3 regions of the Caulobacter sp. FG121 genome follow, and region 2 is predicted to be linked to each of the others. Evidence: predicted binding sites of a transcription regulator. Region 2 holds the regulator's gene; each other region holds the start of a gene.
The links. The regulator LexA, encoded in region 2, represses DNA repair genes until DNA is damaged. The targets are predictions, from matches to a motif close to ATGTTCNCNANNTGTTCT.
Positions count from the first base shown of each region.

Region 1: ssb (single-stranded DNA-binding protein) is a predicted target of LexA. The motif match lies at 4,821-4,838, and genes of this name have one in related genera.
Region 3: recA (recombinase RecA) is a predicted target of LexA. The motif match lies at 2,886-2,903, and genes of this name have one in related genera.

Region 1 covers NZ_JBMDKR010000003.1:151,439-161,364, forward strand. Annotated here, with positions in the region: gene gyrA (DNA gyrase subunit A) at 1-2,495, opposite strand, end outside; gene ACODSL_RS09560 (superoxide dismutase family protein) at 2,653-3,171, shown strand; gene ACODSL_RS09565 (DMT family transporter) at 3,190-4,113, opposite strand; gene ssb (single-stranded DNA-binding protein) at 4,251-4,730, opposite strand; gene ACODSL_RS09575 (hypothetical protein) at 4,896-5,279, opposite strand; gene ACODSL_RS09580 (hypothetical protein) at 5,295-5,963, opposite strand; gene ACODSL_RS09585 (hypothetical protein) at 6,025-8,916, opposite strand; gene pseH (UDP-4-amino-4,6-dideoxy-N-acetyl-beta-L-altrosamine N-acetyltransferase) at 9,002-9,556, opposite strand; gene ACODSL_RS09595 (flagellin) at 9,618-9,926, opposite strand, start outside.
Region 2 covers NZ_JBMDKR010000004.1:2,015-11,940, forward strand. Annotated here, with positions in the region: gene ACODSL_RS11510 (ComEC/Rec2 family competence protein) at 1-697, shown strand, start outside; gene ACODSL_RS11515 (DUF1993 family protein) at 694-1,203, opposite strand; gene lexA (transcriptional repressor LexA) at 1,420-2,118, opposite strand; gene ACODSL_RS11525 (hypothetical protein) at 2,300-2,551, shown strand; gene trpC (indole-3-glycerol phosphate synthase TrpC) at 2,555-3,349, opposite strand; gene trpD (anthranilate phosphoribosyltransferase) at 3,346-4,356, opposite strand; gene ACODSL_RS11540 (anthranilate synthase component II) at 4,360-4,950, opposite strand; gene ACODSL_RS11545 (GIY-YIG nuclease family protein) at 5,185-5,484, shown strand; gene ACODSL_RS11550 (hypothetical protein) at 5,686-5,925, shown strand; gene ACODSL_RS11555 (TonB family protein) at 5,948-6,370, opposite strand; gene trpE (anthranilate synthase component I) at 6,417-7,952, opposite strand; gene ACODSL_RS11565 (peptidylprolyl isomerase) at 7,949-9,883, opposite strand.
Region 3 covers NZ_JBMDKR010000003.1:351,741-361,666, reverse strand. Annotated here, with positions in the region: gene ACODSL_RS10695 (phosphatidylinositol-specific phospholipase C1-like protein) at 1-1,028, shown strand, start outside; gene ACODSL_RS10690 (EAL domain-containing protein) at 1,025-2,653, opposite strand; gene recA (recombinase RecA) at 2,975-4,042, shown strand; gene alaS (alanine--tRNA ligase) at 4,454-7,087, shown strand; gene ACODSL_RS10675 (hypothetical protein) at 7,148-7,603, shown strand; gene ACODSL_RS10670 (DUF2939 domain-containing protein) at 8,230-8,796, shown strand; gene ACODSL_RS10665 (VOC family protein) at 8,909-9,292, shown strand; gene ACODSL_RS10660 (VOC family protein) at 9,292-9,702, shown strand; gene ACODSL_RS10655 (NADP-dependent isocitrate dehydrogenase) at 9,805-9,926, opposite strand, start outside.

The sequences.
Region 1 (9,926 bases), on a different contig from region 2:
AGGCCCTGACCACCCCGTCCGGTGCGCCGGAAATCATAGGCGCTGGTGCGTTTGCCGATGCCTTCGGACGAAAGCGTGAGGATATATTCCTCCGCCGCACCGAGTTCGATGATGCGCTCGGGGCTCAGATCGGCCTCGCCGTCGGCGTCATCGTCATCCTCGACGACGGCGGCAGAGTCGTCCGCATCGTCGTCGGACTGGGCGCGCAAACGGGCGCGCTCGTATTTCAGATAGGCGGTCCGCTCGGCAGGCGTCGCCGCCACGCCGCCGAGGATGGCCATCGACAGGACTTCGTCGCCCTCCTGCAGGCGAATGCCGCGCACGCCCGTGGAATCGCGGCCGGCGAAGACCCGCACCTCGTTCGCCTGGAAGCGGATGGCGCGTCCGAGCGCCGTGGTCAGCAGAATGTCGTTTTCGGCGTTGCAGAGGCCGACGCCGACGATGCTGTCGCCCTCGTCCAGCTTCATGGCGATCTTGCCGTTGCGGTTGATCTGCACGAAGTCGCTGAGCCGGTTGCGGCGCACATTGCCCGACCGGGTGGCGAACATCACGTCCAGCCGGTCCCACTGGGCCTCGTCCTCGGGCAACGGCAGGATCGAGGTGATGCTTTCGCCCTGCTCGATCGGCAGCAGGTTGACGAACGCCTTGCCGCGCGAGGTCGGCGTGCCGAGCGGCAGGCGCCAGACCTTCAGTTTGTAGACCTTGCCGCCCGAACTGAAAAACAGCACCGGTGCGTGGGTCGAAGCGGAGAAGACACGGGTGACGGCATCCTCGTCCTTGGTCGACATGCCGGACCGGCCTTTGCCGCCATGGCGCTGGCTGCGGTAGGTCGAGAGCGCCGTGCGCTTCACATAGCCGCCGTGCGTGACGGTGATGACCATGTCCTCGCGCGGGATCAGGTCCTCGTCGTCCATGTCCGCGCCGCCCTCGCCGAAGACGGTGCGGCGCGGCTCGGCGAATTTCGACCGGACCTCGACCAGCTCCGCGCGGACCACGGCCATGATGTTGGCGCGGTCCGACAACAGCTCGAGTAGTTCGGCGATTGAGCCGGCCAGGGTCGTGGCCTCGCTCAGGATTTCGTCGCGGCCGAGACCGGTCAGGCGGCTGAGGGTCAGGCCGAGGATGGCGCGGGCCTGCTCGTCCGACAGACGAACCTGATCGCCGCCGGTGATCACCGTGCGGGGATCGGCGATCAGTTCGATCAGGGGCATCATATCGGTGGTCGGCCAGTCCCGACCGCACAGGCGCTCGCGCGCCTCGGCGGGGTCAACGGAGCTGCGGATGATGCGGATGAACTCGTCGATGTTGGCGACAGCGATGGCGAGACCGACCAGCACATGGCCCCGGTCGCGGGCCTTGCCGAGTTCGAACCGCGTGCGGCGGACGACCACTTCCTCGCGGAAGTCGATGAAGGCCTGGAGCATGGCCTGCAGGCCCATCTGCTCCGGCCGGCCGTGGTTCAGCGCCAGCATGTTGTAGCTGAAGCTGCTTTGCAGCGCGGTGAACCGGTAAAGCTGGTTGAGGATCACCTCGCCCTGGGCGTCACGCTTGAGCTCGACGACGACACGCATGCCGTTGCGGTCGCTCTCGTCGCGGATGTCGCTGATGCCTTCGAGCTTCTTGTCGCGCACCAGATCGGCGATGTGCTCGACAAGGCTGGCCTTGTTGACCTGGAAGGGGATCGCCGTGATGACGATGCCTTCACGGTCCTTGCGCAGTTCCTCGACGGTGGCGACGCCACGGATGACCACCGAGCCGCGGCCGGTCATGAGGGCCTGGCGTGCGCCGCTGCGGCCGATCAGCTCGCCGCCCGTGGGGAAGTCCGGGCCCGGCACGATGTCGAGCAGCTCGTCCATCCCGATGTCGGGATTGTCCACCAGCGCCAGACAGGCGTCGACGACTTCGCCGAGGTTGTGGGGCGGGATGTTGGTCGCCATGCCGACGGCGATGCCGCCGGCGCCGTTGACCAGCAGGTTGGGAATGCGGGCGGGGAGAACCTTCGGCTCGCTTTCGGTGCCGTCGTAGTTCTCCTGATAGTCGACCGTGTCCTTGTCGATGTCAGCCAGCAACGCCTCGGCCGCCTTGGTCAGGCGGGATTCGGTGTAACGCATGGCGGCCGGCATATCGCCGTCGACCGAGCCGAAGTTGCCCTGCCCGTCGATGAGCATCAGCCCCATCGAGAACGGCTGCGCCATCCGCACCAGGGCCATGTAGACGGCCACGTCGCCGTGCGGGTGATACTTACCGATCACGTCGCCGACGGTGCGGGCCGACTTGCGGTAGGCCGCCGTGGAATTGAACCCGTTCTCGTTCATCGCGAACAGGATGCGGCGATGCACGGGTTTGAGGCCGTCGCGGACGTCCGGAAGGGCGCGGCTGACGATGACGCTCATGGCGTAGTCGAGGTAGCTGCGCTTCAGCTCATCCTCGATGGCGATGGGGCTCACGGCCCCGCGCCGGGCGTCTTCCGGAGGGGTAAGGGTGTCGTCGGTCAAGTGCGGGATTTTGCTGTCAGAATCGGACAGGAAGCGTCCTGTCCCTCGTTAACATTCAGGGGCGTCGGGCGCCATCTTTCGGACGGCTTTTTCAGGCCTCTGGAGCGTCAATTCCGACGATTTGCCGGGATTTTCAGGTCCTGCCAGGAGCTTGTCGATGCGTCGTCTGATCCTTCCCTTCGCCATCGCTGCGATCGCCTTCCCCGCCCTCGCCGGTCCCGCGCCGGTCACCGTGCCGTTGAAAGGCCCCGCCGGACAGGACATGGGCAGCGCCACCCTTACCGAAGCCCCCCGCGGGCTGATCGTCCGGGTCGAGGCCAAAGGCCTGACGCCGGGCTGGCACGGCCTGCATTTCCACGAAAAGGCTGATTGCTCGAGCGCCGACTTCAAGTCGGCCGGGGGTCACATGCACCACGACATGCCCGTGGCGCATGGCCTGCTGAATCCGGCGGCCAACGAGACCGGCGACCTGCCGAACCTCTATGCGGCGGCTGATGGCACGGCCATCGCGGAGATCTTCACCCCGTCGGTGTCCCTGTCTGTCGCCGACCGGGCGCCGCTTCTCGATGCCGACGGCTCGGCGCTGGTGATCCACGCCGCCCCTGACGATCACACCAGTCAGCCGATCGGCGGCGCCGGCGCCCGGGTGGCCTGCGCCGTCATCAAGGGGCCCTGAGAGGACCGTCGGGCCGGATCAGGGAGCCGTCGCAACCGCCCTGGCCGCAGCCCTGCGTTCGGACAGCGCGACGAGCGCGACGCCGACCAGGGTCGCCGCGCCGCCGAGCATCAGCTGAGGCGTGAGTGTATCGCCCATCAGACCGATTCCGATGCCGCAGGACAGCAACGGCGTCAGCAGGAACCAGGGCGTGACCCGCCCGGGTTCACGACGCTGAACCAGCCAGAACAACAGGGCTGACGCGCCGACCGTCGACGCCAGGGCCGCCCAGGCCACCAGGGCCCAGATCTGCCAACTGGCCCCCGCGGCGCGCTCCAGCACATGTGGCTCGAACAGGAAGGACGCCGCCAGCAACACCGGTGCGCCGACCGCTGATGTCAAAGCCTGCATCTTCAGTGGACCCACGCCCGGCGTCCGCCGGACCCACACGGTGCCCAGCGCCCACATGGCGCTGGCCACAACGCCGATCAGGATGCCGGGAAGGTCGGCGGCGGCGTGCGGATCGAGGCTCATCCAGGCCACGCCGACAAAGGCCACCGCCATGCCCGCCAGCGCAGGGCGCGACATCGTCTCTCCCAGCACCCGCCAGGCGAAGAAAGCCGTCATCGGGATCCACAGCTGCAGCGAGACCACCAGCGGACTGAGGTTCTTCACGATCGAGAAGCCGAAGTAGATCAGGCCGAAGTGGAGCGGCCCGAGCAGCAGCAGGATCGGCAGGATCTGGCGCCAGGGCGGGAACGGCGGCCGCAGGAATGGAATCAGCACCACGAGCGCGAGGGCGAACCTCACCCCGCCGACAAAGAACGGCGGCAGCACGCCCGTCGCGACCTTGGCCGCAGCGTTGTTGACGCCCCAGACGACGATGATCGCCGCGATGGCGGCCCATTCGGCGGGCGCGAAAGGAGATCTGTCGGACGAGGAAGCCACGCCTCCTCCTCGCATGGCGGGCAGACGCAATGGAACCCCGACGTCAGTCAAAAGGCGTTACGGACTGTGGTTGCGTTGGCCGTTGAAGCCCGTCCGCCAGGCAGGAATCCGCTCGCCGCGCAGGAGGGAGGCGAGCGGACGGGAGATAGCGCCTAGAACGGAATTTCGTCGTCCAGGTCGGCGCTGAAGCTTTCCTTCGGACCGCTCGGCTGGGCCCGGTCACCGCCGGAGTAGCCGCCGAAATCGCCGCCCTCGTCACGCATCGCGCCGCCGCCGTCGCCGCGACCACCGAGCATCGTCAGCTCGCCGCGGAACTTCTGCAGCACGACTTCGGTGGAGTATTTCTCGACACCCTGCTGGTCCGACCATTTGCGCGTCTGCAGCGCGCCCTCGATGTAAACCGTCGAGCCCTTCTTGAGGTACTGCTCGGCCACCTTCACCAGGTTGTCGTTGAAAATGACCACGCGGTGCCACTCGGTGCGCTCCTTCTTCTCGCCGCTGGCGCGGTCGCGCCACGACTCGGACGTCGCGATGCTGAGATTGGCGACCCGGTCGCCAGAGTTGAGCGTGCGGATTTCCGGGTCTTTGCCCAGATTGCCGACGAGAATGACCTTGTTGACGCTGCCCGCCATGGAATTGCTCCGTTTTCTCACGCCCGGCGACCCTGTCGCGCCGGAATCTGACGCCCAGACTAGCGAGCGTTAACCATTTATAAAACCCATGAGTTCACACTTTGTTCTCCCGCGCAAGGGCTTATGCACAGCATTCTTCGGGTGAGGAGTCAGGGTCGGAAGGCGCTACTGGCGCTGGACCGCGCCGGGAATGACCAGCCGGCCATCGCCGCTGCGAACCAGCATCAGGTACTGGTTTCCTTCCCAGTGCTGGGCGCGATAGATTCCGTCCCGACGCAGGAAGATGAAGCTGCCCTGGTAAGCCCCGGAAATTTCACGGGTCTGACCGCCCATGCGCAGGAAGCGCAGGCGCATGCCCTCGAGTTGAGCGGCGCAGTTCTCGATGTTGGGCTGATTGCGCGCCACCACGTTGAACTTGATCTTGCCGTCCGGGCCGGTCCCGACCGCGTAACAGACGCCCTTGTCGAGAGGGGCTTCAAGCTCCGCCTCGCAGGCGCCGAGAATGACGGCGGCGGCGGCGAGCGTCAGAAGCGCGGCATGCTTGAGCATTGCGATGGTCCTTGCCTAGCCGACCGGCGGGATGGAGCAGTTGGGACCCTGTTCGACCAGGGTGTGGAAGCGGCGGTTGTCCGAGGAAATCTCGACCTTGTCGCGCACCAGTCGCACGGTCTGATCGCCCCAGCGCCCGTAGGATGCCCCGCCCCGCTGTTCGCACTGGCCCGCGTAGAGGGTCTGGACGCAGCTGTTGAGGTCCATGTCGCCAACCTTTGACCAGCCGCCGCCCGCGTAGCGCCAGCAGGTCTCCCCGGACACCTGCGTCGGCGCGGTCGGGCTGGACGTCGGAGCCGTCGCTGTTGGCGGCTGTGGGGTGGCCTGAACCGGCGGAAGCGGCGCGAGAACCGTCCCCGCCTGGTTGGCCGCCGCCAGGGCCCCCGTCTCGTCGACCCCGACATCGAGCGCGTCAGTGGCGACGCCGTTCCGCTTGGCGCATTCGGTCAGTGTCAGTTCACCGGCGAAAACCCCGCTGACGAAACAGCGGATCGGCCGGGTCGGGTCGAGCCTGGTGTCATCGTCACGGCCGGTCTCGACGACCAGACCGCCTGTCGCGGCGGGCGGCGGCTTGGTCGGGCCCTTGTCGCCACGCATGATCGTCGCCGCGATCAGGATGCCGAGGAGCAGCGCGACAGCGCCTCCAATGGCCAGGACGATCCGGCGGTCCTTGAGAAATTCCATGACTGCAATCGCTATCTTGCGGCCGTGTCGCTTTCAAGTCCGCGTGAACGATCGCGGGGGATCAACCGCCGCCCAGGCGATCAAGAGCGGCCTGATAGTTCGAGATCTGGCTGGTAAGATAGGCCGGGACGGCGCCGCTCTGGCCCTTCGGCGTCACCGGCTGCGGCTTGGCCGCGGCTTCGAGCTGGCGGTAGGCGTCACGAACCTTGCTCAGCGACTTCGAAAGCACCGCCAGGGTGTTCTTGACCGCCGTCTCGCTGCTCACATCAAGCTCCGCCGGCAGGCCGAGGCCGAACACCGGCCCACCGCCGTCGGCCGAGGCGCTCTTGCCGTCGGCGCCGACGATTGTGTTGCGGATCACACCCGGCGTCAGGCCTAGCGACGCCAGGAAATCAGAGTCGCCCTTGCCGGGAAGGACCTCGACGGTCGAATTCTTGGTCGCGGGGGTGATCTTGAGTCTGCGGAAGTCACCATCGCTGACGACCTCCACCTTGGCCTTGGAACCGGCAGCGCGCTTGACCTTGATCGCCAGAGTGTCGAGCGTGTCGCCGGCCTCCAGGGTCACCGTGGCCAGCCGGCCGCCCTCGGCGGTGCGGATCTGGAAGCTGTCCCCCGGGCGGGCGGATGTCGCGGCCGCGACCTTCGCGGAGTCGGCGTAGAGAAGCGTCCCCTTGGGCAGCCCCAGCTTGTCCAGGGCGCTCGCGCCCGTTGCGTCGACCGCGATCGAGGTGGCCGCGGCATAGCCGTCCTTGCCGGTGACACGCTGGGCGGAGGCCGTTCCCGTGACGAGGTCCAGCTGGGCGATGTAGCCGTCCTTGGTCGAAATGGCGGTCGCGCCCGGCTGGTCCGCAGCGGCAAGGCCGGCGATCCAGACCTTGCCGTCGGAGACCGTCATGGCCGTCACCGTATCGTCGGTCGTGCCGCCGAAATAGGTCAGCCGGTCGCCAGCCGCGCTGGACAGGTCGGTCGAGAGGCGGGCCGCGAAGGCGTCCATGCCGGCGTTGTAGGCGTTGGCGGTTCCTGCCACCGACAGGGCCGCGTTGCGGGTCGTACCGGCCACCCAGAGATCACCGCCCTCGAGCGAGATTCCGGCGATCTGCCCGCCTTGCAGGTCCCCAAGGTCCCGCGTGGAGCCCGTCGCGAAACTGGCGGCGGAGGTATGAACGGTCGTTGTCGTGGAGGCGGTATTGGACCCGTCGGGCGCCCCGTAGACATTGCTGGTGGTGGTCGAGGACCCGTTGGTCGTGTTGGTGACGTTGATGGTGGTGACGCCGTTGGCGACGACCTTTTCCGTGGTCGTGACCGTCGGTGTGACGTCGAAGCTGCGAAGTACGCCGCGGCCGCTTTCGACACCCGCCAGGGTGACCTTGGAGCCATCCACGACCATGCCGCTGACGGTATCGGCGCCGGCCGTCCCGAACTGGGTTGTGAAGAGGGCCTTCGGCGAGCCCTTGGCGTCCGCCGCGAAGGCCGTCAGGTAGCCGTCCCAGTCGCCCTGGTTCACGCCACCGCCGGGCAGTGTCGACTTGGTGCGACCGGCGACATAGACCAGACCGCCCTCCCCGAACGCCACGGCCGTGGCCTCGTCATCTTTCAGCGCGCCCCTCCGCGCCGTCCAGGATTCGTCGCCCTTGGCGTCGTAAACCGTGACGAAGCTGTCGGTCAGGCCTGTGCCATCTCCCGAGTTGATCGGCCCCTCCGTGGCGCCCGACAGCTCCCCGACGACCTTGCCGGCGATCGCAACACGACCGTCGTCGGCGACCGTCATGGCCAGACCCTGGGCGTTGCTCGCCGCACCCAGAGTGCGGGCGAACATCAGCTGGCCGGTGCTGTCATATTTGAGCAGGGCGACATCGCTCTCCCCCTTGACGGTCTGGCCGTCGACGGACGTGTTGACGTCAGCCAGGACATACAGCGAGCCATCGGCGCCGACCTTGGAGCCGCGCACCGTCTTGATCGTGCCTTCCAGGCCCTTGGACGAAATGCGCGCGCCCTCGGCGCCGACCGCGGATCCGTCCAGCTTGACCAGGGTCGTCTCGAACTTGCCGTCGTCGGTCTTGACGTTCTTGTCGGGATCCGGATTGCCGGCGTAGGTCGTGACGTAGACCGAGGGCTTGGTCGTCGCGGCCGAAAATGTCGTCTGCTCCGTGGAATCGCCGGTTATCTTGAAGGCGAAGTTGTCCGCCACGGCCGGCAGGGTCACGGTGGTTCCGCCGGTGGTCACCTTGCGCGGCTCGCCCGCCGTGCGCACGACGCTGAACCGCGTCTGCAGCCCCTCCGCCTCCAGCTTGGAGTTGATGAACGAGGTCACGGCGCCCATTGAGCGGGTGGCCGAACCCATGTCCGCCAGATCCACCTGGATCGTATGCGTCGCCGTCCCGCGCTTGACCGAAATGGTGAAAGCCACATCGCCAGCGAAGTCGGGCACGGCAGCGTTCTGCGTTCCGGTGAAGACCGTCCCTGTCAGGTATTGGGATTTCGACCGGGGCACGCCGACCGCGGACTTGTCGGAGATCATCGTGTCCCCGCGCGTCAGCCGCATCTGCTCGAGCTTGGCCTTGTCGGTATAGCCGGCGATTTCCGTCATCCCGCGGGTGAAGATGTCCGCGATGCGGTTCTTCTCGGTCGCCGAGACGCCCTTCGCCTGCAGGCGCTCGCCCAGGCCGTAAAGGGTGTTCAGCCCCTGGTAGACGGCGAACAGCTTCTTGTAGTCGGCGCTGGCGCCTTCCAGGTCGAGCTTCGCCGAGGACTCATCGATGAAACGGGAACCCGCCATCGCCTTCTTGACCAGATCACTCGATCTCGCCGCGCCAGACGTCGTCGCCCACGGCGGTGTCGGGGCGTACTTCTTCGCACCCCCGCCGGCGCCAACGCTTGTCGGCGCCGCCGTGGTTTGTCCCTGCCTGGCCTGATAGTAGCTCAGGAGGCTGCTGGTATCGAAGGTGACGGCCATTCAGATCCCGGCGGAAATTCGCAGCGGCAGCATGACCGACAAGGGCTGACAGCGGGTTAAGGCGCAAAGCCAGAGGAAGGATCGCTCAGGCGGCGATCAGCCCCGCCGAGACGAGGTTTCGCCGCGCGCCCGGCGCAAGCGCGACCCATTCTTCCGCAAGAATGCCGAGCATGACCACGTCACGCGGCGCACCCGCTTTCAGGACATGACCGCGCAGATAGCCCTCACGGCGGAAACCGGCTCCGGTCTGGACCTTCATCGCGGCGTCGTTGTCGGCCATCACTTCGGCCCACACCTTGTGAAGGCCAAGGCCCAGGAAGGCCTGATCAAGCCCCAGCACCTGCGCCGCCCGCCCCACGCCGCGACCACGCGCCTCGCGATCGCCGATGAACCAGTTCCACGCCGCGCGCCGATGATGGCCGGCGAGGCCCGTCAATGTCAGCAGTCCGGCGGGGCGTCCGCCGCTCTGGATGAGCCAGCCCTTGATGTCCGGATCGCTCTGGATCTGATCAAACCAGGCCCGGTGTGCGCCTCGCCCTGAAACATCGGCGTCCGACATCCAGCGCGCGACATCGGGTTCGGCGCGCCATTGGAAAAGGCGCTCCTCGTCTTGTGGAAGAAGATCGCGAAGCTCGATCATGCAGCTGCCTCGTCGCCCCTGCGCGGCTCAGCGGGGCCAGAGGCCGCCGCCACCGCCGGGCTCACCCCTTGAACAGCGACAGAATGATCTGCGGCGCCTGGTTGGCGATCGACAGCGCCTGCGCGCCGAGCTGTTGCTGGACCTGCAGGGCCTGCAGGCGCGCGCTTTCCTTGGCCAGGTCGGCGTCGACCAGGTTTCCGATGCCCGAGTTCAGGGTGTCGGTCAGCTTGGATACGAACTTGTTGTGGGCCTCGAGTTGCTTGGACTGGGCCCCGAGGTCGCCCAGCGCCTGGTTGACGTTTGAAATGGAGCTCGTCAGCAAACCCTGGATCGTCGTGGCCAACGTCATCGTGCCGATCGACGAGGTCGC
Region 2 (9,926 bases):
GGCGGCGCTGGAGCCGCTGGGGCTCGGCGGGCCGTTCCTGTGGGTCGCGGGGCAAGGCATCGACGGCATGATCTACGTTGCACACCAGACAGCCGTGCAACCCGGAGCCCAGGTCACGATCGCCAGCGGGCCGGCCGCCGCCCTGCCGATCGCCTTTCTCGGCATCATGCTGCTGTGCCTGTGGAAGGGCCGTCTGCGCTGGCTGGGCGCGCCTATGGCGATGGCCGTGCTGGTCTGGCCGCGCGCGACCCCGCCTGACGTCTGGATCGCCTCCGACGGCGCGGCGATGGCCGTGCGGGTCGAGCGACAGGCCATTCTGCTGCGCCCCGATGCCCGCCGGTTCGCAGCCGACCTGTGGACCCGTCGCCGTGGACTGGCCATCAGCGAAGACCCGGAAGCCGCGAGAGACGCCCTGTTCGCCTGCGACCGCTTCGCCTGCCTGCCGGGCAGGGGCCCTGACGTCGCTCTCTGGGCGGGGAAGAAGCCCCCGAAACCAGCGGAATTCGACGAGCTTTGTGCGCCGGGCCGACTCGTCGTTATGCGCTCGCCGGCGCCCTGGCGGGGCTGTGAGGGCGCGATCCTGCTGTCGGCGGAGGATTTCGCAGTCGGCGGGGCGGCGGAGCTGTGGCGAACGCACGACGGCTGGCAGGTGCGATGGGCGAACGACCTGCGTGGGCGGCGGCCCTGGACCGGCTAGAGCCCCGCGGCGAACAGGTCGATCTTGCCCAGCGGGACGCCCCTGGCCCGAAGAATCCCGTAGGCGGTCGACAGGTGGAACATCAGGTTGGTGTTGGCGAACACCGTGATCCATCGCCCAGCCGGCAAGGTCGGCTCCATCCCGGGGCCGATGGCGAAGGTCACGGGTGCGTCGTCACGCCCCTCGAACTGAGCCGGCGTCAGCCCGGCCAGATAGGTCCGCCCCTCGCCGATGGCGGCCTTCAGGCCGGCGACGTCGAGATCGTCCGGCAGGGATTCTGGCACGGGCAGACCCGCCGCGCGGGCCGGCCACTGCCGGGCGAAGTTGCAGACCACGGTGATCTGGAAGCGGAAGGTGGCCATATCGTCGATCAGCCGCCAGCCGAGCAGGTTGTCTTCGCCACCGCCCTGCGCCTCGGCGAAGGTCAGGCCTCGATCGATCAGGTGATCGGCCGCCGCCAGCGCGCGGTCAAAGATGTCGACGAAACTGAACAGGCTGACGGTCATGACGGTGCTCCCGATTGTTTGGGCGAGCCTGCCGCGTGGTGGTGGAAAGCGAAAGGGGGTCGTAGGGGAGGGGTTCGTCTTCACAAAAATCCTCCCCAGCGGAGCTGGGGAGGGGGACCGCTCGAAGAGCGGTGGAGGGGAGTCCGTGCACCGACTCCCCTCAGTCACGCTTCGCGCGACAGCTCCCCACGCCGTGGGGAGCATAGATCATGAAACTCAGTGATACTTGCGGATCAGCCCGACCAGCTTGCCCTGGACCTCGACCTGATCGGGGCCATAGACCCGTGTCTGGTATTTTGGGTTGGCCGCTTCCAGCGCGATGGAGGCGCCCTTGCGGCGCAGGCGCTTGAGCGTGGCTTCCTCGCCCTGGACCAGGGCCACGACGATCTCGCCGCTGTGCGCGGTGTCGGTCTTGCGGATCAGCACGAAGTCGCCGTCGAGGATACCGGCGTCGATCATCGAGTCGCCCTGCACCTCGAGCACATAGTGCTCGCCGGCCCCCAGCATGCTTTCGGACACCAGCATCTTGTCGCGTTCGACCTGCAGCGCCTCGATCGGCGAACCGGCTGCGATCCGGCCAAGCAGCGGAATTTCACGCACATCATTGGCGATTGAAGCCGGGGACGGGGCCAGTTTGTCGCCTGCCACGACCTGGGGCTTGAACGACTGCCGGCCGCCGGCGGGAGCGGAGGTTGTCGCCTGCTGCGGCAGCTTGGTCACTTCCAGCGCCCGGGCCCGGTGCGGCAGGCGGCGCAGGAATCCGCGCTCCTCCAGCGCCGTGATCAGTCGGTGAATGCCCGACTTGGAGGCCAGATCGAGCGCCTCCTTCATCTCGTCGAAGGAGGGAGAGACACCGGTCTCCTTGATCCGCTCGTGGATGAACATGAGCAGTTCGTGCTGCTTGCGGGTGAGCATCTGCCGGGCCTCGCCACCGAATCTGTCGCGGAACAAACCGCTAACAACTGTCGATGTTCTCTAGGCGTTCTTGGTTTCTGTCAAGTTAACGGGGTTCGAGGCGCCGAAAGCTCACGAAAAAGCGAGGGAACACGGGCGGTTGCCGGTCGTTTCGACGGAGCAGCCAGCCCCGCGAGAGACCATGTCGTTCACCGAACTGCAGACCCCGATTCCCATGACCGTCGAGGGCAAGGGCTCCGGTCAGGCCATCGCCGTCATCGACTACGGCCCCGAGCATCACCTGATCTGGGTGGTGGCGCTGGATGACAGCGGCGAGATCTGGAGCGCGCCGAATCCCAAGGTGCGGATGCAGTCCAACTGGACCATGGGACGGAAGGTGCGGCCCCCTGGCGACGTCGAATCGTTGCGGCCGGCGGCGGTCAGGGCGGGGTAGCGACTACGCCGCTGCCAGCAGCGACCGCGTCGCTGCTTCCACATCGGCCTGACGCATCAGGCTTTCGCCCACCAGCATGGCCTTCGCGCCCGAGCCTTCCAGCCGGGCCGCGTCGGCGGCGGTGAAGATGCCGCTCTCCGTCACCAGCAAGGCCCCGGCCGGTGCGCGGGCGGCGAGTCGCTCGGTGATCGCCAGATCGACGGTGAATGTCCGCAGGTCGCGGTTGTTCACGCCAACGAGCGTCGCACCCAGGGCGCAGGCGCGGTCCATCTCGGCCTCGTCATGCACCTCGACCAGGGCGTCCATGCCGAAGCGGGCGGCCTGCGCCATCAGGTCGGCGGCCAGGGCGTCGTCGATCATCGCCAGGATGACCAGAATTGCGTCGGCGCCCAGCGCGCGGCTCTCGGCCACCTGCCAGGGATCGACGAGGAAGTCCTTGCGGATGCAGGGCAGGGCGGTCGCCGCCCGGGCCGCCACCAGATAGCTGTCCGCGCCCTGAAAGCTCGGGCCGTCGGTCAGCACGGACAGGCAGGCCGCGCCGCCGGCCTCGTAGGCCTTTGCCAGCGCCGGCGGGTCAAAGTCTGCCCGGATCAGGCCCTTGGACGGGGAGGCCTTCTTGATCTCGGCGATAAGCGAAAGCCGGCCGGGACCATGGTGGCATTCCAGCGAGGCCTTGAAGCCGCGCGGCGCGCTGGCGGCCTGGGCGGCGGCTTCGACCTCGGCCAACGGCCGGGCCGGCTTGCGCTGCGCCACCTCGTCCCGCTTGTAGGCGGCGATCCTGGCGAGGATGTCGGTCATGCGGTCACCGCGACCAGGGTCTCGAGCGCCTTCAGGGCTCGGCCGTCGTCGATGACCTGGCCGGCCAGTTCGACGCCTTCGCGCAACGTCTCGACCTTGTCCGCCACGAGGAACGCGGCGGCGGCGTTCAACAGCACGATGTCGCGATACGCGTCGGCCTTGCCGTTCAACAGGTCCCGCAGGGCGGCGGCGTTGTACCCGGGATCTCCACCCGTAAGATCAGCGAGTGAACCGCGAGGCAATCCAACGGCTTCCGGCGTAATCTGAAAGCGGCGCACGCCGCCGTCGCGCCATTCGGCGACCTCGGTCTCGCCGGTGGTGGCCAGTTCGTCCATGCCCTGGCCGTGGACGGACCAGGCGCGGACCGCGCCCAGCGCGCCCAGCGCCTGGGCAATCGGCTCGACGAAACGCGGGGCCGAGACACCGACCACCTGCCGCCGTGCGCCTGCAGGATTAGTCAATGGGCCTAACAGATTGAAAATCGTGCGGAAACCCAGTTGCTGGCGGATCGGCGAGACATGCTTCATCGCCCCGTGGTGAGCCTGGGCAAACAGGAAGCAGATGCCGGCCTGGTCCAGCGCCGCGCGCTGCTTGTCGAGGCCGGGATCGATGTTGACGCCCAGCGCGGCCAGCACATCTGCGGTGCCGGACTTGCTGGTGATGGCCCGGTTGCCGTGCTTGGCCACCTTCAGCCCGCCACCCGCCGCGACGAAGCCGACGGCGGTCGAAATGTTCAGGGTGTGCAGGCCGTCGCCGCCGGTGCCGCAGACATCGACCGTCTCGTAGGGCAGATCGAGATTGACCGCCGCCCGCCGCATCGCGCGGGCGCAGGCGACGATCTCGCCGACCGTCTCGCCGCGCAGGCGGATCGCGGTGACCGCCGCGGCCACCTGGGCCGGGGTCGGCTCGCCGCGCAGGCAGGCGCTGAAGAAGGCCTCCGCGTCCTCCTCGGACAGGGTCGCGCCGTCGGCCAGACGGTTCAGCAGAGGCTTGAAGGCATCCGACACGGCCTAGACGGTCTCGCCGCGCTTGACGCCGGCCAGATCGAGGAAATTAGCCAGCAGATGGTGGCCGCCCTCTGTGGCGATGGATTCGGGATGGAACTGAACGCCGAAGACCGGCCGGGTCCTGTGCTGGAATCCCATGATCTCGCCGTCCTCGGTCCGGGCGGTGACCTCCAGAACGTCCGGCAGGCTTTCCTTCGGCACGGACAGGCTGTGGTAACGCGCCGCCGTGAACGGGTTGGGCATGCCCCTGAACATGCCCTTGCCCTCGTGATGGATCGGGCTGGTCTTGCCGTGCATGATCGCCTTGGCCCGCACGACTTCGCCGCCATAGGCCTGGCCGATCGCCTGGTGGCCGAGGCAGACCCCGAGGATCGGCAGGTCTTCCGGCGCGCCGCGCAGCAGCGGCAGGCAGATCCCGGCCTGGTCCGGCGCGCAGGGGCCCGGCGACAGCAGCACCGCCTCGGGCTTCATCCCCAGCGCTTCCTGCACCGTCAGCGCGTCGTTGCGCCAGACAGCCGTCTCCGCCCCCAGTTCGTTCAGGTAGTGAACGAGGTTGTAGGTAAAGCTGTCGTAGTTATCGATGACGAGGATCATGGTGCGTTTATTCTAGAGCCATTCCCCCTTTTCGTCATCGCCCCAATCCCCGCCAGTTTCCGATTATCCCGTCATCGTCGGACGTGTTCCGACGACCCATGCGCACCGTGCGAATGGTCCCTGGCGCGGCGCCCTCCGCGTGCTCCCGTCGAACAGTCAGGCCTTGGGTCGTCGGAACAAGTCCGACGATGACGGGGATGGAATGCGCGCAAAGATAGTAGTATGGCTTGATGTATGGTTTCGCGCGACGGGATCATCGCGGTCTACATCATGGCCAGCGGCCGGCACGGCACGCTCTACATCGGCGTCACCGGCAACCTGTCCCGCAGGGTCTGGGAGCATCGCGAAGGCCTGATCCCGGGGTTTACGCGCGATCACGGCTGCAAGCGGCTGGTCTGGTACCGTTCGTTCGAGCTGATGACCAACGCGATCCGCACCGAGAAGACCATGAAGCGCTGGATCCGCGACTGGAAGATCAACCTGATCGAGCGTGAGAACCCGCACTGGGATGATCTGTACGGGGTGTGGCTGTAAGGGGCCGCTATCGCCTTACTTGCCGACGCACCCCAAACTTCCGTCATCGTCGGACTTGTTCCGACGACCCATGCGCACGGTGCGAATGGTCCCTGGCGCGGCGCCCTCCGCGTGCTCCCGTCGAACAGCCAGGCCTTGGGTCGTCGGAACAAGTCCGACGATGACGTTGTGTGGGATGGCGGCGCGCTTCATCTTCCGCCCATGCCGCACGCTGATTCCGTTCTCGACCATGAGGCTCTGGCCTACGCCAAGGCGCTGCTCAAGCCGCCGCTGGAGCGGGAGAACCTGGTCGGCGCCCTGGCGGCGGCGCTGTTCGCGGCGGTCTCGGCCCTGGGGTTCGCCGTGGCGATGGTCATGGCTCCGCCCGTGAGCGAAAGCCGGCTGGCGCTGGAGCCTGCGCCGGCCACGACTGAGGTCGTGTCGCCCAGCGAGAACAACTAAGTCCGAATTATACAGCCTTCGCCTAGCGAGGCGCCCGGAACACCATCGGAATCATCACTACAGCGCCTGTGACCGGCACCCCGTCGCTGGTGATTTTGTCCATCACGAACAGCCGTCCGAGTTTGACCGCCGCTTCGCCGAAGCCGTAGCCGATCGGACTTTCGGAGAGGGCTTCACATTGTTCGAGCCGCCCGTCAGCCTTGACCAGACACCGGATTGTGGCGCGGCCATCGACATCTTCCCGTGAGGCCCGAAGCGGGTAGACCCGGGCGATGTCATCTGCTGTCGGCTTCCGACGCCAATCTGGTCGGGTGATTAGCGACGTTTCCGTGGCGGGGGCCGGTGTGGCGCTCGATGGCGGCAGCGACTGTCCATGCGCAGCGGAAAGGGGCATAGCGACGCACAAGACGGCAGCCAGCAGAGCTGACCGAGTTGACTGATGCATCACAACTTCCCGCAGCACGTTAGTCCACGCGCGAACTTAACCTATACTACCCGAACCGCCAGGCCTCGGCCGCCGCGCGCCGCAGGGCGTTCGACTTGTGCAGGGTCTCGTCGTACTCGGCGTCCGGGTCGCTGTCGGCGACAACGCCGCCGCCGGCCTGGACGTACATCGTCCCGTCCTTGAGCAGCGCGGTGCGTAGTACGATGCAGGTGTCGACCGAGCCATCTGCGCCGAAATAGCCGACCGCGCCGGCATAGCCGAGGCCGCGCTTCTCGGTCTCCAGCTCGTCGATGATCTCCATCGCCCGCACCTTCGGCGCGCCGGACAGGGTGCCGGCGGGCAGGGCGGCCATCAGCACGTCGACGGGATCCAGGCCGTCGGGCGCATCGCCCTCGACGTTGGAGACGATGTGCATCACGTGGCTGTAGCGCTCGATGATGAAGCTCTCGGTGACCCGCACGGCAGGCCCACGCTGTGCCTTTGCCGGTTCGTTGCGACCGGGCTCGCGCAGCCGGGCGACGCGGCCCACGTCGTTGCGGCCGAGGTCGAGCAGCATCAGGTGTTCGGAGCGTTCCTTGGGATCGGCGAGCAGCTCCTGTTCCAGCGCCAGATCCTGCTCGGGCGTGGCGCCGCGCGGGCGGGTGCCGGCGATCGGCCGGATGGTCACCTTGCCGTCGCGCAACCGCACGAGAATCTCGGGGCTCGAGCCGACCAGCTGGAACGGTCCGAAGTTCAGGTAGAACAGGAACGGCGAGGGGTTGGTTCGCCGCAGCGACCGGTACAGGGCGAACGGCGCACGGGTGAACGGCGCGCGGAACCGGTGGCTGGGCACGACCTGGAAGATGTCGCCGGCGCGGATGTAGGCCTTGGCCTTCTCGATGATGTCCGCATAGGCCGTGCGGCTGACCTTCGTCTCGAAGACGTCGGGGCCCGGCGTGCCGTCAGTGGCCGGCGCGGGCAGGGGTCGCCGCAGGTCGGCCATCACGGCGTCTAGACGGGTGTTGGCCTCGGCCCAGGCCGCGTCGGCGCTGACGCCGTTCATCGGCCGCGCGGGCGTGACCAGCACGATCTCCTGGGCGATGGCGTCGAACACCGCCACGATCGCCGGACGGATCATCACCGCGTCGGGCAGGCCCAGTTCGTCGGTGTTGATGTCCGGCAGCTTCTCGACAAGCCGGACCATGTCGTAGCCGATCGCGCCGTAGATGCCGGCGGCAGGGGGCGGCAGACCCGCCGGCAACTCGATGCGCGAGCGGGCGACCAGGTCGCGCAGACTGTCCAGCGCCCCGCCGGCCTGCGGCGTGAAGCGATCCGCGGCGATGGCCTCGCCCTCGGCCACTTCTGCGGCGTCGCCGCGACAGCGCCAGACGAGGTCCGGCTTCATCGCGACGATGGAATACCGGCCGCGCCAGGCGCCGCCCTCGACCGACTCGAAGAGGAAGGCGTAGGGCCGTTCCCGGGCGATCTTCAGATAGGCCGAGACCGGCGTCTCGAGATCATCGATCAGCCGGCGCCAGACGACCTGGGGCCGTCCCGCTTCCCACGCCGCCCTGAAGCTGTCGAAGGACGGCTCTGTCGTCACTGGCCCTTGCCTGCCGGAGCAGCGGCGCCCTGGGCCGCGTCGGCCGGGTCGATGCCGATGGCAATCCGGGCGCGGGTCAGGTCGGTCTTGGTCTTCAGCTTCTTGCGGGCGTAGCCGCGGGCGGCCTCGCCGACGTCGCTGAACATCTCCTGGGTGAACTGCTGACGCCCCTGCTCCGTGGCCTGGGCCACCTGCTGCGGATCGCCCGTGCGGATGGCGGTGACCACCGCGACCGCGACGCTGAAGTTCGGGGCGCTGGCCGTGAAGGGCTCGCCCTTCTTCGATCCCAGCGCGCCGCCGACCAGTTCACGGCCGAGCGCCTGGTGCGCCTGCAGCGTGGTGCGGCTGATCGCGTTGACGCGGACCACCGGGGCGCCGGCCGAGGCCGCCACGGCCTCGATCGACTCGCCCTTGCGGATCCGGGCGGCCAGCGTCTCGGCCCGCGCCTTCATGGCGTCCGCCTGGCGCTTCAGCATGATCGTCTTGATCAGTTGCGGCCGGATGACCGCCATCGGCGGCATGGCCGGCGGCACGACGCGGTCGAGGCGCACGGCGAAGTACTGGCCTTCGCCGGCGTCCTGGATGTCGCTTTCGCCGCCCTGGGTCAGGTCGTAGGCGGCCTTCAGGATCGCAGGGGGAATGCCCGGGACGGGCCTGCCGTCCTGGCCACGGCCATCGGCGGTGACGGGGGCGTAGGTTGTCGTCGGGACGCCGGCCTTGGCGGCAGCTTCCGGCAGGGTGGCGCCGGCTTCGTGGGCGTCTTCGTAGACCTTCGACACATCGGACAGCTTCGCGCCGGCGAGGTCGCCGCGGATCTTCTTTTCAATTTCGGCGCGGTGTTCGGCCAGGGTGGCGACGTTGCCGGCCGCGACCTTGCTGACCTTGACGACAGCCAGACCGAACTGGCCCTTCACTGGCGCGCTGACGCCGCCTTCGGGCAGGCTGAACGCCGCGGCCGCGACGGCCGGATCGAAGAAGGCGGACCGGGGCTTGTCGACGTAGGTTACCGCGGTGACGCCGATCGAGGCGGCCACGGCCTTGGGATCTTCGCCCTTGTTCAGGCGCTCGATGATCGCGGCGGCCTGGCCGGCGTCCTTGGCCGGGATCTGGGCGACGGTGCGCAGCTCGGGGCTGGACAGGCTGTCCTTCAGGAAATCGAACTGCTTCTGCACCTCGGCTTCCGTGACGGTCACCTGGCTCTCGTAGGCCTTCGCGTCGAAGTGAACGACGGTGAAGGCGCGGAATTCCGGCAGCGAAAGCTGGGCGGCGTTCTGTTTGACGAAGGCGCTGATGTCCGCGTCGGTAGGCTGGGCGATCGGTCCGACGCTCGCCGGGGTAACCGCGAAATAGGCCAGGTCGCGCTGTTCGAGGGCGAAGAGGCCGCCGATGGCCGAGTAGGCGCGCGGCGCCCGCAAGCCGGCGACAGCGGCGGAGATGAACTGGTTGCGGCGCATTTCGTCGGTCAGAATCCCTTCGAAGATCGCCGGAGTCAGGCCCTTTTCGCGCAAGGCGGTCGCGTACTTGTTCTCGTCGAACTGACCGGTCACCTGGTCGAAAAAGACCGGAGCCTTGCGCAGTTCTTCGGTCAGCATCTTGTCGGAGGCCCGCAGACCCATGCGGGACAGGAGCTCGTCCAGGGATTCGCGATAGGCCAGCTCTTCCATCACGCGGCGGTCGAGGCCCTGTTGCTGGGCCAGTTCGGCGGAGATGGGCTGCTGGAAGCGCTGCTCGAGCTGTTCCTTGTAGCTGTCGAACTCCCGCTTGAAATCATTGAGCGAGACGGTTCGCGACCCGGCCTTCACGACATAGGTCGAGGGTCCGCCGGACAGGATGTCCTTGTTCACGCCGAACACGGCGAAGCCGATCAGCAGCGGAACGAAGAGCAGCAGCGCGAGCCAGGACTTGGCGAACTTCCGCATAAAGGCGAGCATGAACAGACAGACCCTCAGGAGCGCGGGGCGTTTGCGCCGCCCC
Region 3 (9,926 bases), on a different contig from region 2:
GCGCGCCCGACTGTTCCCGCGAGGCGGTCGACGCCCTGTCGATGAGCCGGATGCAGGCGATCGGCACCCATAACAGCTACAAGCAGCCGATCTCGCCACCCGAGATGGCCCGCCTGACGCTGGCGGCGAAGGCGGTCGCACGCACCCTCGACTATGGCCACCCCCCGCTCGACGCCCAGCTGAACGCCGGCGCCCGCCAACTGGAACTGGACCTGCTGTCTGACCCCGAAGGCGGCCGCTACGCCGACCCGCTCGGTCGCCGCATGGCCCGGCTGACAGGCGCCAGTCTGCCTGACTGGGATCCGGAACCGATGAAGCGGTCGGGGCTCAAGGTGCTGCATGTACAGGACATCGACTACCGGTCCTCCTGCGCCCTGTTCACCGACTGCCTGAACACCATCGCGGCCTGGTCTGCGGCCCATCCGGATCACCTGCCCATCCTGATCCTCATCAACCTCAAGGAGGACGCGCTCTCGATCCCCGGCTCGGTCAAACCGCTGCTGTTCGACGCGGCGGCGATGGACGGCATGGACGCCGAGGTCCGCTCGGTGTTCACGAAGGACCAGCTGATCACCCCCGACCAGGTCCAGGCCGGCTATCGGACCCTGCGCGAGGCGGTGAAGGCGGGCGCCTGGCCGACGCTTGGGGCGGCGCGCGGCAAGGTGCTGTTCGCGCTCGACGCCCCGCCCGATCAGGTGGCGCGCTATCGCGCCGACCGCGCCGTGCTCGAGGGACGGGTGATGTTCGTCAACATCGACGAGGCCTCGCCGGCCGCCGGCTACATCACGCTCAATGATCCGGTCGGGGAGGGCGCGCGCATCCGCGCCGACGTCGCCGCCGGGCTGATCGTGCGCACCCGCGCCGACGCCGACACCGAGCAGGCGCGGACCGGCGACACCGCGCCTCGTGACGCGGCCCTGGCGTCGGGCGCCCAGTATGTCTCAACCGACTACATGACGCCGGATGCGCGCTGGACGGCGTATCGCGTTGGGCTGCCGGGCGGGATGACGGGAAGGGTCGGGCCCTAGCCCCACTGCTCCTTCATCCCGCTTCTCCGCGCCGCCACCGGCGAAGAGGTCTCCCGCACGATGGCAGGCTCGGGCCGGTCGGCCGGTCGGCCGTAAAGCCAGCCCTGGGCGAAGTCGACGCCGGCCAGGCGCACGGCGTCCTCGATTTCCGGCGTCTCGACCATCTCCGCGACGGTCTGCACCTTGAGCTCCTTGCACAGCTGCACGAGGTGCCGCACCAGCGCGCCGTCCCGGCCATCGCTCGCCAGCTCGCGCACATAGCGGCCATCGATCTTCACGATGTCGACCTTCAGCCGCTGCAGATAGGCGAACGAGGCCGCGCCGGCGCCGAAGTCGTCGAGGCAGACCTTGCAGCCCAGGCCGCGCAGGCTCTGGATATGCCGGTTGGCGACGTCGAGGTCGTCGATCGCGGCGCTTTCGGTGATCTCGAAGATCAGCCGGTTCTTGAGCCGGGCGTCGGCCTTGATCATCCGCTCCAGTCCGCCGACGAACATCTCGCTGCCGATCGACCGGCCGGAGATGTTGGCGGCCAGGGTGAGCTTGCCCGTGCGGTCCCCCTTGAGCTGGCGAACCACCTGTTCGACCACGGCCTGGTCGAGTTCGCCGATCAGGTCGAACTCCTCGGCCATGCGAACCATGCTGAAAGGACTGCCGCCGTCCTCGAAGCGGACCAGCGCCTCGTGGTGATGGGCCATGCCGGTCTGGATGTTGACCACCGGCTGATAGGCGAGGGTGAAGCGGCGCTGGCTGACGGCCGCGCCCAGCTCCCCGGCGCGCGTCAGGGTGCGACGGACCGAGCGGTCCATCGCCTGGCTGAGGGACACCGGCGGAACGTCCTTCAGCCCCTCGGCGATGAAGTCATCCAGCGCATAGCGCAGCGCGCGGGCCAGCCGGGCCGGCGACCCTGACTCGAGCGGTACGGCGTGGGCGGCCACGTCCAGGCCAGCGCCCCCGACGCTGCTGGTCATCAGGCGGCTGAGCCGTTTGATCAGGGTGGCGGGGTTCTCGCCCTGCTCGCGCAGGATGGCGAAGCGATCGTCGCCCAGCTTGGCGGCGGCCGAACCCTGGTGCGACTCGGCCCGCAGCGCGCCGGCGACCTGGCGCTCCAGCGCCGCCGCCGCTTCCGGGTCCAGCCCGTCACGCGCGTCGGTCAGGCCCGCCATTTCGATCATGGCCAGTTCCAGCTGCTGACCGGTGACCTTGGCCGCGTCCATCAGCGATTTGGTCATTGCCTCGAACCCGTCGCGGCCGAGCATGCCGTCCGTCGCGCCGGCGGCCTGCGGCGGCGGCGCCGACAGGATGGCGCAGGAAATCCGGCCCTCGTTCTCGGGCAGGCGGCGAGCGGTGAAGGACACCGCGCGTCCCGGCTGGCCCGCGACCCGCACGACCAGCGGCGGACGACGCGCGCCGTCTTCCAGGCCGCCGAACAGGGCCTCGAGCATCGGCCGGTCCGCCTCGACCACGAGATCGCGCCAGGATCGGCCGACCAGGGTCTTTTCGTCGGCGCCGAGCGTCGCCTGGGCCGCGCCCAGCGCCAGCAGGATCACCCCGCCGGACTCGATCTCGAGCAGCATGTCGGCGTTGGCGAAGGCGAGGCCGAGCAGGCGGCGGGCGGCGATGGTCAAGACAGACTCTCCGAGAGGATCGAAGCGATCCTGCCCTGAACGCCCTTAAGCCCCGGTTTCCGCTCCCGGCGCCTCGCCGGAAAAACCCGACCCAAAACGGGGTAACTCTGACCGAACGGACCGGACTCCTTCCGGTAGGCGGTCGCCGCGGTTCCGCCCGTCTCCGATCAGCCAGCGCGTCCCGCGACAGGCGTCTGCGGAGATCCAATTACAATTTTAACGCGTGACAATGAGAACATATTGCCAACAAGAACAAAGCATGATCATAGTTCGTCCGTGGGCCACGCGGCCCGACAGAATCGTGGAATAAGGACGGCTCCCATGAACCAGGCGGCTTTGAGACTCGTGACACGCGACGAAGGTGACAAGCAGCGCGCGCTCGAAGCGGCGCTGGCGCAGATCGACCGGGCTTTCGGCAAGGGCTCGGTGATGAAGCTCGGCTCCAAGAGCAAGATCGAGGTCGAGGCGGTTTCGACCGGCTCGCTGGGCCTCGACATCGCGCTCGGCATCGGCGGCCTGCCCAAGGGGCGGGTGGTCGAGATCTACGGCCCGGAAAGCTCGGGCAAGACCACCCTGGCCCTGCACGTCGTGGCCGAGGTCCAGAAGAACGGCGGCACGGCGGCCTTCGTCGACGCCGAACATGCGCTGGATCCGGCCTATGCCCGCAAGCTCGGCGTCAATCTGGATGATCTGCTGGTCTCCCAGCCGGACACCGGCGAACAGGCTCTGGAAATCACCGACACCTTGGTGCGGTCCAACGCCGTCGACGTGATCGTCATCGACTCGGTCGCGGCCCTGACGCCGCGCGCCGAAATCGAAGGCGAGATGGGCGACAGCCTGCCGGGCCTTCAGGCCCGACTGATGAGCCAGGCGCTGCGCAAGCTGACCGCCTCGATCTCCAAGGCCGGCACCCTGGTCATCTTCATCAACCAGATCCGCATGAAGATCGGCGTGATGTACGGCAGCCCGGAAACGACGACGGGCGGTAATGCGCTGAAGTTCTACGCCTCGGTCCGCCTCGACATCCGCCGCACCGGCTCGGTCAAGATCCGCGACGAGATCGTCGGCAACAATGTCCGGGTCAAGGTGGTCAAGAACAAGGTCGCCCCGCCGTTCCGCGAGGTCGAGTTCGACATCATGTACGGCGAAGGCATTTCGAAGCTGGGCGAGATCATCGACCTGGGCGTCAAGGCCGGGGTGATCGACAAGTCGGGCTCCTGGTTCTCGTTCGGCGACCAGCGCATCGGCCAGGGTCGCGACAATGTCCGCGAGTTCCTCAAGAAGAACGCCGACATCGCCGGCCAGATCGAGGCGGCCGTGCGCGGCAAGTCCGAGATAATCGAGGAAGAACTGCTGGTGGGTCCCAGCGAGGACGCCGACGAGGACTAGGTCCCGGCAAAGGCTTTCACGGCGCCTCTCCGCGCCGGGCGTTTGCCCACCCGCCGCCCGCGTGGCCCCGCGGGGCTCACCGTGAATGAGGGACGTCCGGCGCCACCGCCGGGCGTCCTTTTTCGCGTCGGCGGCTTCCGCATCCCTGAGGACGACGGCCCGTGCAACGCTGACGAATGAGAGTGTGCGTGGCGTTCGTGGCGCGTCGTGGCTCACAGTGAGCGGCTGCGCTGCGGCGGCGCCCTCCTGCACACGCCACAAGAGGCCGCCTGGGCCCCAGGCAGGCGCTCCCAATTCCCGTCCCGCGCGTGCTTTTCCTTTGTGACCCGCCCGCCCCTTGGTTAAGGAGCCGGTTCCATTCCATTTCCGGCGAGGGGCGTCGCCCCGGACCGACAGCGACCCGGCCGTACGATGAAGAGCCTCAACGACATTCGCAGCAGCTTCCTCGACTATTTCGGGAGCAATGGTCATGCCGTGACCCCGTCCGCGCCGCTGGTGCCGCAGAACGACCCGACCCTGCTGTTCGTCAACGCCGGCATGGTGCCGTTCAAGAACGTCTTCACCGGCGCGGAGACCCCGCCGTCGCCGCGCGCGGCCTCGTCGCAGAAATGCGTCCGCGCGGGCGGCAAGCACAACGATCTCGACAACGTCGGCTACACCGCGCGCCACCACACCTTCTTCGAGATGCTCGGCAACTTCTCGTTCGGCGACTACTTCAAGGAAGAGGCGATCACCCACGCCTGGACCCTGCTGACGCGCGACTTCGCCCTGCCGAAAGACAAGCTGCTGGTCACGGTCTACCACACCGACGACGAGGCGGCGGCGCTGTGGCGCAAGATCGCCGGCCTGTCGGACGACCGGATCATCCGCATCCCGACCAACGACAATTTCTGGTCGATGGGCGACACCGGGCCCTGCGGGCCCTGCTCGGAAATCTTCTACGACCACGGCGACCATGTCTGGGGCGGGCCCCCGGGCAGCGCCGAGGAAGACGGCGACCGGTTCATCGAGATCTGGAACCTCGTCTTCATGCAGTTCGAGCAGCATGCCGATGGCACGCGCACCAGTCTGCCCAAGCCCTCGATCGACACCGGCATGGGCCTCGAGCGCGTCGCCGCGGTCCTGCAGGGTGTGCACAACAACTACGACGTCGACCTGTTCCGCACCCTGATCGCCGCCTCGGAAGAGGCCACCGGCGTCAAGGCCATGGGCGACCAGGCGCCGTCGCACCGGGTCATCGCTGACCACCTGCGCACCTCGTCCTTCCTCATCGCCGACGGCATCACCCCGTCGAATGAAGGGCGCGGCTATGTGCTGCGCCGTATCATGCGCCGGGCCATGCGCCACGCCCACCTGCTGGGCGCGACCGAGCCGCTGATGCACCGCCTGGCCCCGACCCTCGTCGAGGCGATGGGCGTCGCCTATCCCGAGCTGCGCCGCGCCCAGCCGGCCATCGTCGAGACCCTGCGCCAGGAGGAGGAGCGGTTCCGCCGCACGCTCGGCCGCGGCATGATCCTGCTCGACGAGGCCACCGCCGGCCTGACCGCCGGCGGCCAACTGCCGGGCGACGTGGCCTTCAAGCTGCATGACACCTACGGCTTCCCGCTCGACCTGACCCAGGACGCGGTGCGGGCGCTCGACCTCACGGTCGACACCGCCGAGTTCGACCGTCTGATGGCCGAGCAGCGCGGCAAGTCAGAGGGGCTCAAGGGCACAGGCCAGCAGGTCGCCCAGGCCCAGTGGTTCACCCTGCGCGATCGCCTCGGACAGACGGTCTTCACCGGCTACGACGACGTTGACGGCACGGGCGAGACCCTGGCCATCGTCCGGGACGGCGCCGACACCGATAGCGCCGCCGCCGGCGACACGGTCCAGGTGCTGTTCGACCGCACGCCCTTCTATGCCGAGAGCGGCGGCCAGGCCGGCGACATCGGCCTGATCGACTGGGCCGGCGGCTCGGCGAAGGTCACCGACGTCCAGAAGCAGGCCGGCGACCTGTTCGTCCATGACGTCGAGATCACAGCCGGCGTGCTGAAGGCAGGCCAGGCCGTGTCGCTGCACGTCGACCCGGCCAACCGCACCACGACTCGCGCCAATCACTCGGCCGCCCATCTGATGCACGCGGCCCTGCGCAATGTGCTCGGCGAGCACGTCACCCAGAAGGGTCAGATGGTCGATGGCGAGCGCCTGCGCTTCGACTTCAGCCACGGCGGCCCGCTGACCGCCGACGAGCTGGCGCGCATCGAGGACGAGGTGAACGCCGTCGTCCTGCAGAACCGCGCCGCCGAGACGAAGATGATGGCCCCGCAACAGGCCATCGAGGCCGGCGCCATGGCGCTGTTCGGCGAGAAGTACGGCGACGAGGTCCGGGTCCTGACGCTGGGCGATAGCCTTGCCGGGCAGGGCGCCTATTCGGTCGAACTCTGCGGCGGCACCCACGTGGCCCGCACTGGCGACATCGGCCTGTTCAAGATCATCGCCGAGCAGGGCATCGCCGCCGGCGTGCGCCGCATCGAGGGCCTGACGGGCCTCGCCGCCCGCCGCTGGCTGCAGGACCAGGCCAACGTCGCTCGCGACCTGGCCGACCGCTTCAAGGTCCCGGTGCTCGAGGTCGGCGCCCGCGTCGACGCCCTCGACGCCCAGCGTCGCAAGGCCGAGAAAGAGCTGGCTGAAGCAAAGAGGGCCCTGGCCATGGGCGGCGGCGGCTCCGGTCCCGTGGCAGCCGAGGATATCGGCGGCGTCAGCTTCATCGGCAAGGTGCTCGATGGCGTCGGCGGCAAGGAGCTGCGCGGCCTGGCCGAAGAGTTCCGGAAACAGGCGGGCGTGGTGGCCATCGTTGGCACGGCCGACGGCAAGGCGGCGGTTGCCGTGGCCGTCGCGCCGGACCTGACGGGCCGCTTCAACGCCGCGGACCTCGCGAAAGCCGCCGTCATCGCCATGGGCGGCCAGGGCGCCGGCGGCAAACCCGACTTCGCCCAGGGCGGCGCCCCGGACGACAGCAAGGCTGCCGAAGGCGTCGCGGCGGTGCGGGCGGCGCTAGGGTAGCCTGACAGATAGAAAATATAGCAAGATAGGAAGCTTTCCAAATTTGCGTTGGAGAGCCCCATGCGCACGATCACCGTTTCTCTTGACGTCTTCGCCGAGATCTGGCGCAGGCGTCTTCCGGGCGAGGCCACGGAAAACGATGTACTAACTCGCGAACTTGGCGTGTCCGAAGCAGCTGCCGCCCTAACGGTCCCTGTGTCTACTCAAGAGGTCCAGGAGGGTTCGATTTTTGGGGAGAGTGACTTGCCGGCCGGGTTCCCCATCTACCGTCAGTTCAAAGGCCGAAAGTTTGAGGCCTCCAAGCGTGCGAATGGCTGGCTTGCATGGGATGGAAACGTCTATCCAACCCTCAATCGTTTGGGACGGGCAGCCGGGGCAAAGACGGAAAACGCTTGGAATAATTGGCGCTACAGGGACCGCGCCGGTCGAGAACGAGTGTTGACTGAGCTAAGACATCCGGACGTCGTTCGTGCTCGAGGGGATGCGGTCACACTAGCTGATCTTGAACTCGATTAGCGGGGCGATAGCAGGTAGGTTCAGTAAGAGCGGTGGCCGTCATCGATAGCAGGGTGCGATTCTTTCGACTTGCCGCGGACCGTCGGTGCAGGATCGCTCTAGCCCACACTCCGCCCTTCATCTCATGGCGAGACGATCGCCGACCGGTCCAGGTTGCTCAAGGGCGCTTCGCGTCGCGGAGCGATGGCCCGAAGGGCCACCCTTGACCAACCTGGACCGGTCGGCACGCTGGCCTGCATGAGATCAAGGCGGCCTTTCCTCTCCCGGAGGGAGAGGTGGCCCGGCGGAGCCGGGTCGGAGAGGGAGGCGCTTGTGCAGTCACGGCGTCGATCCTCTCCGCGAAGCGGGGAGGGGGACCGCCCGAAGGGCGGTGGAGGGGCGCCGCCAGTGCGAGCGACCCATCCTGAATTCCGGCCTATCCGGCAGCTCCGGCGCTGCCCCTCCACCATGCTCCGCATGGTCCCCCTCCCCACTGCGTGGTGAGGATAGAAGACTCTCGAGACCGATCCTCCCGCGACATTCCGCGACTCCCGCCCCCGCCGTCAGTCGCCCTACAGGCGAGCGCGACTTGCCAAACGGGCGCCATTGCGTGCTCTGATAGCCGGCACAGTTAACAGGCAGACCCCATGCGGTTCGACCTCTTCAAGATTGCCGTCACGGCGGCCCTGATCTTCGGCCTGGCGTTCGCCAGCGCACCCTACTTCGCGTTCCGTGCACTTCGGGCGGCGACGGCGGCGGAGGATGTGCAGGCGACGGCCGAGCTCGTCGACTTTCCGGCCGTGCGCAAGAGCCTGACCGGCCAACTGGCGCCGGACACGGCGACCGCCGGTGTCGAGCCGCCGTCGATCTGGCAGGATCCGCTCGGCGCGCTCAAGCGGGCCATCGAGCCGCTGGCGCCGCCCGAGCCAAAGGTCGACCGCTACCTGACCCTCCCCGGCCTGTCGGCCCTGTCTCGCGGCTACAACCCCGGCAAGGCCCCGCCGCCGGCCAGCCTGGTCGAGCCGCTGGGCGTGAAGGTCAAGGCCGCGTTGAAGGGGCCCTGGCCGACGATGCCCTACTGGGATCCGAACCGCGCCCGCATCGCCGTGAAGCGGCCGGGCGACGAGGCGAGGGTCACGGTGTTCACCTTCGAGCGCCGCGCCCTGTTTACCTGGAAGCTGGTCCACGTTCAGCTGCCCGAGGGCGAGCGCTAGCCGCACTTCTATTGCCACCATGATGTCAGCAGACGTTGACTAGAGAGACTCTCGTTCTTGTTTTGTTCGAACCCGCGCGATAGCGTTGGTCAACGAAACGGGAGAGGCCCTCATGATCGGATACGTCACCATCGGCGCGCTGGACGTCGGAGAATCGCTGCCCTTCTGGGACGCCGTTTTCGCCCCGCTGGGCTATGAGCGCGGCTTCTTCAGCAACGGCTGGGCCGGCTACGGCCCCAAGGGCGAGGCCCAGAACACCTACATCTGCCCGCCGTTCGATGGCCAGCCGGCGCGCGGCGGCAACGGCATCATGCCGGCCTGGCTCGCGCCGTCGGTGGAGGCGGTGAAGGCCGCCCATGCCGCCGGTCTCGCCCATGGCGGAACCGACGAAGGCGGACCCGGCCCCCGCCCTGAAGACTCCAAGGATTTCTACGGCGCCTACCTGCGCGATCCGACGGGCAACAAGTTCTGTCTCTTCGCGCGTGGACCGTTCTGATGGGCGGGATTTTGAGGCCGGTGGTCAGCTACCTGACGCTCGGCGCCGATGATATCGCGCGCGCGGTCGCCTTCTATGATCCGGTCCTGGCCGCGCTCGGCCTGCGCAGGGCCTGGCTCAATGGCGACTGGGCCGGCTACGGGCCGGAGGGCGACGATCACGGCACGCTGCTGATCTGTGCGCCGTTTGACGGCGAGGCCGCGCGGGCCGGCAACGGCGTCATGATCGGTCTGCATGCCGAAAATGCGGCCCAGGTCGACGCCTTTCATGCGGCGGCTCTGGCCAACGGCGGCGCCTGCGAAGGCCCGCCTGGACCCAGACCGGACTACGGCGAGGGCTACTATCTGGCCTACGTCCGCGACCCGACCGGCAACAAGCTGTCGGCGTTCTACCGGCCCGAACCGGCATGACGCCCGGCGACGAAAAAGGCCGCCCCTCCTGTCCAGACGGACGGGAAGGGCGGCCCCTGTCATTTGTGCGGGCGAGGACCGGAAGGTCGTTCCCGACCAAACCTAGGCCATCGCCGCCTTGAGGTTCTCGTCGACCTTGTCGAGGAAGCCTTCGGTCGTGAGCCAGGCCTGCTTGTCGCCGACCAGCAGCGCCAGGTCCTTGGTCATGAAGCCCGACTCGACGG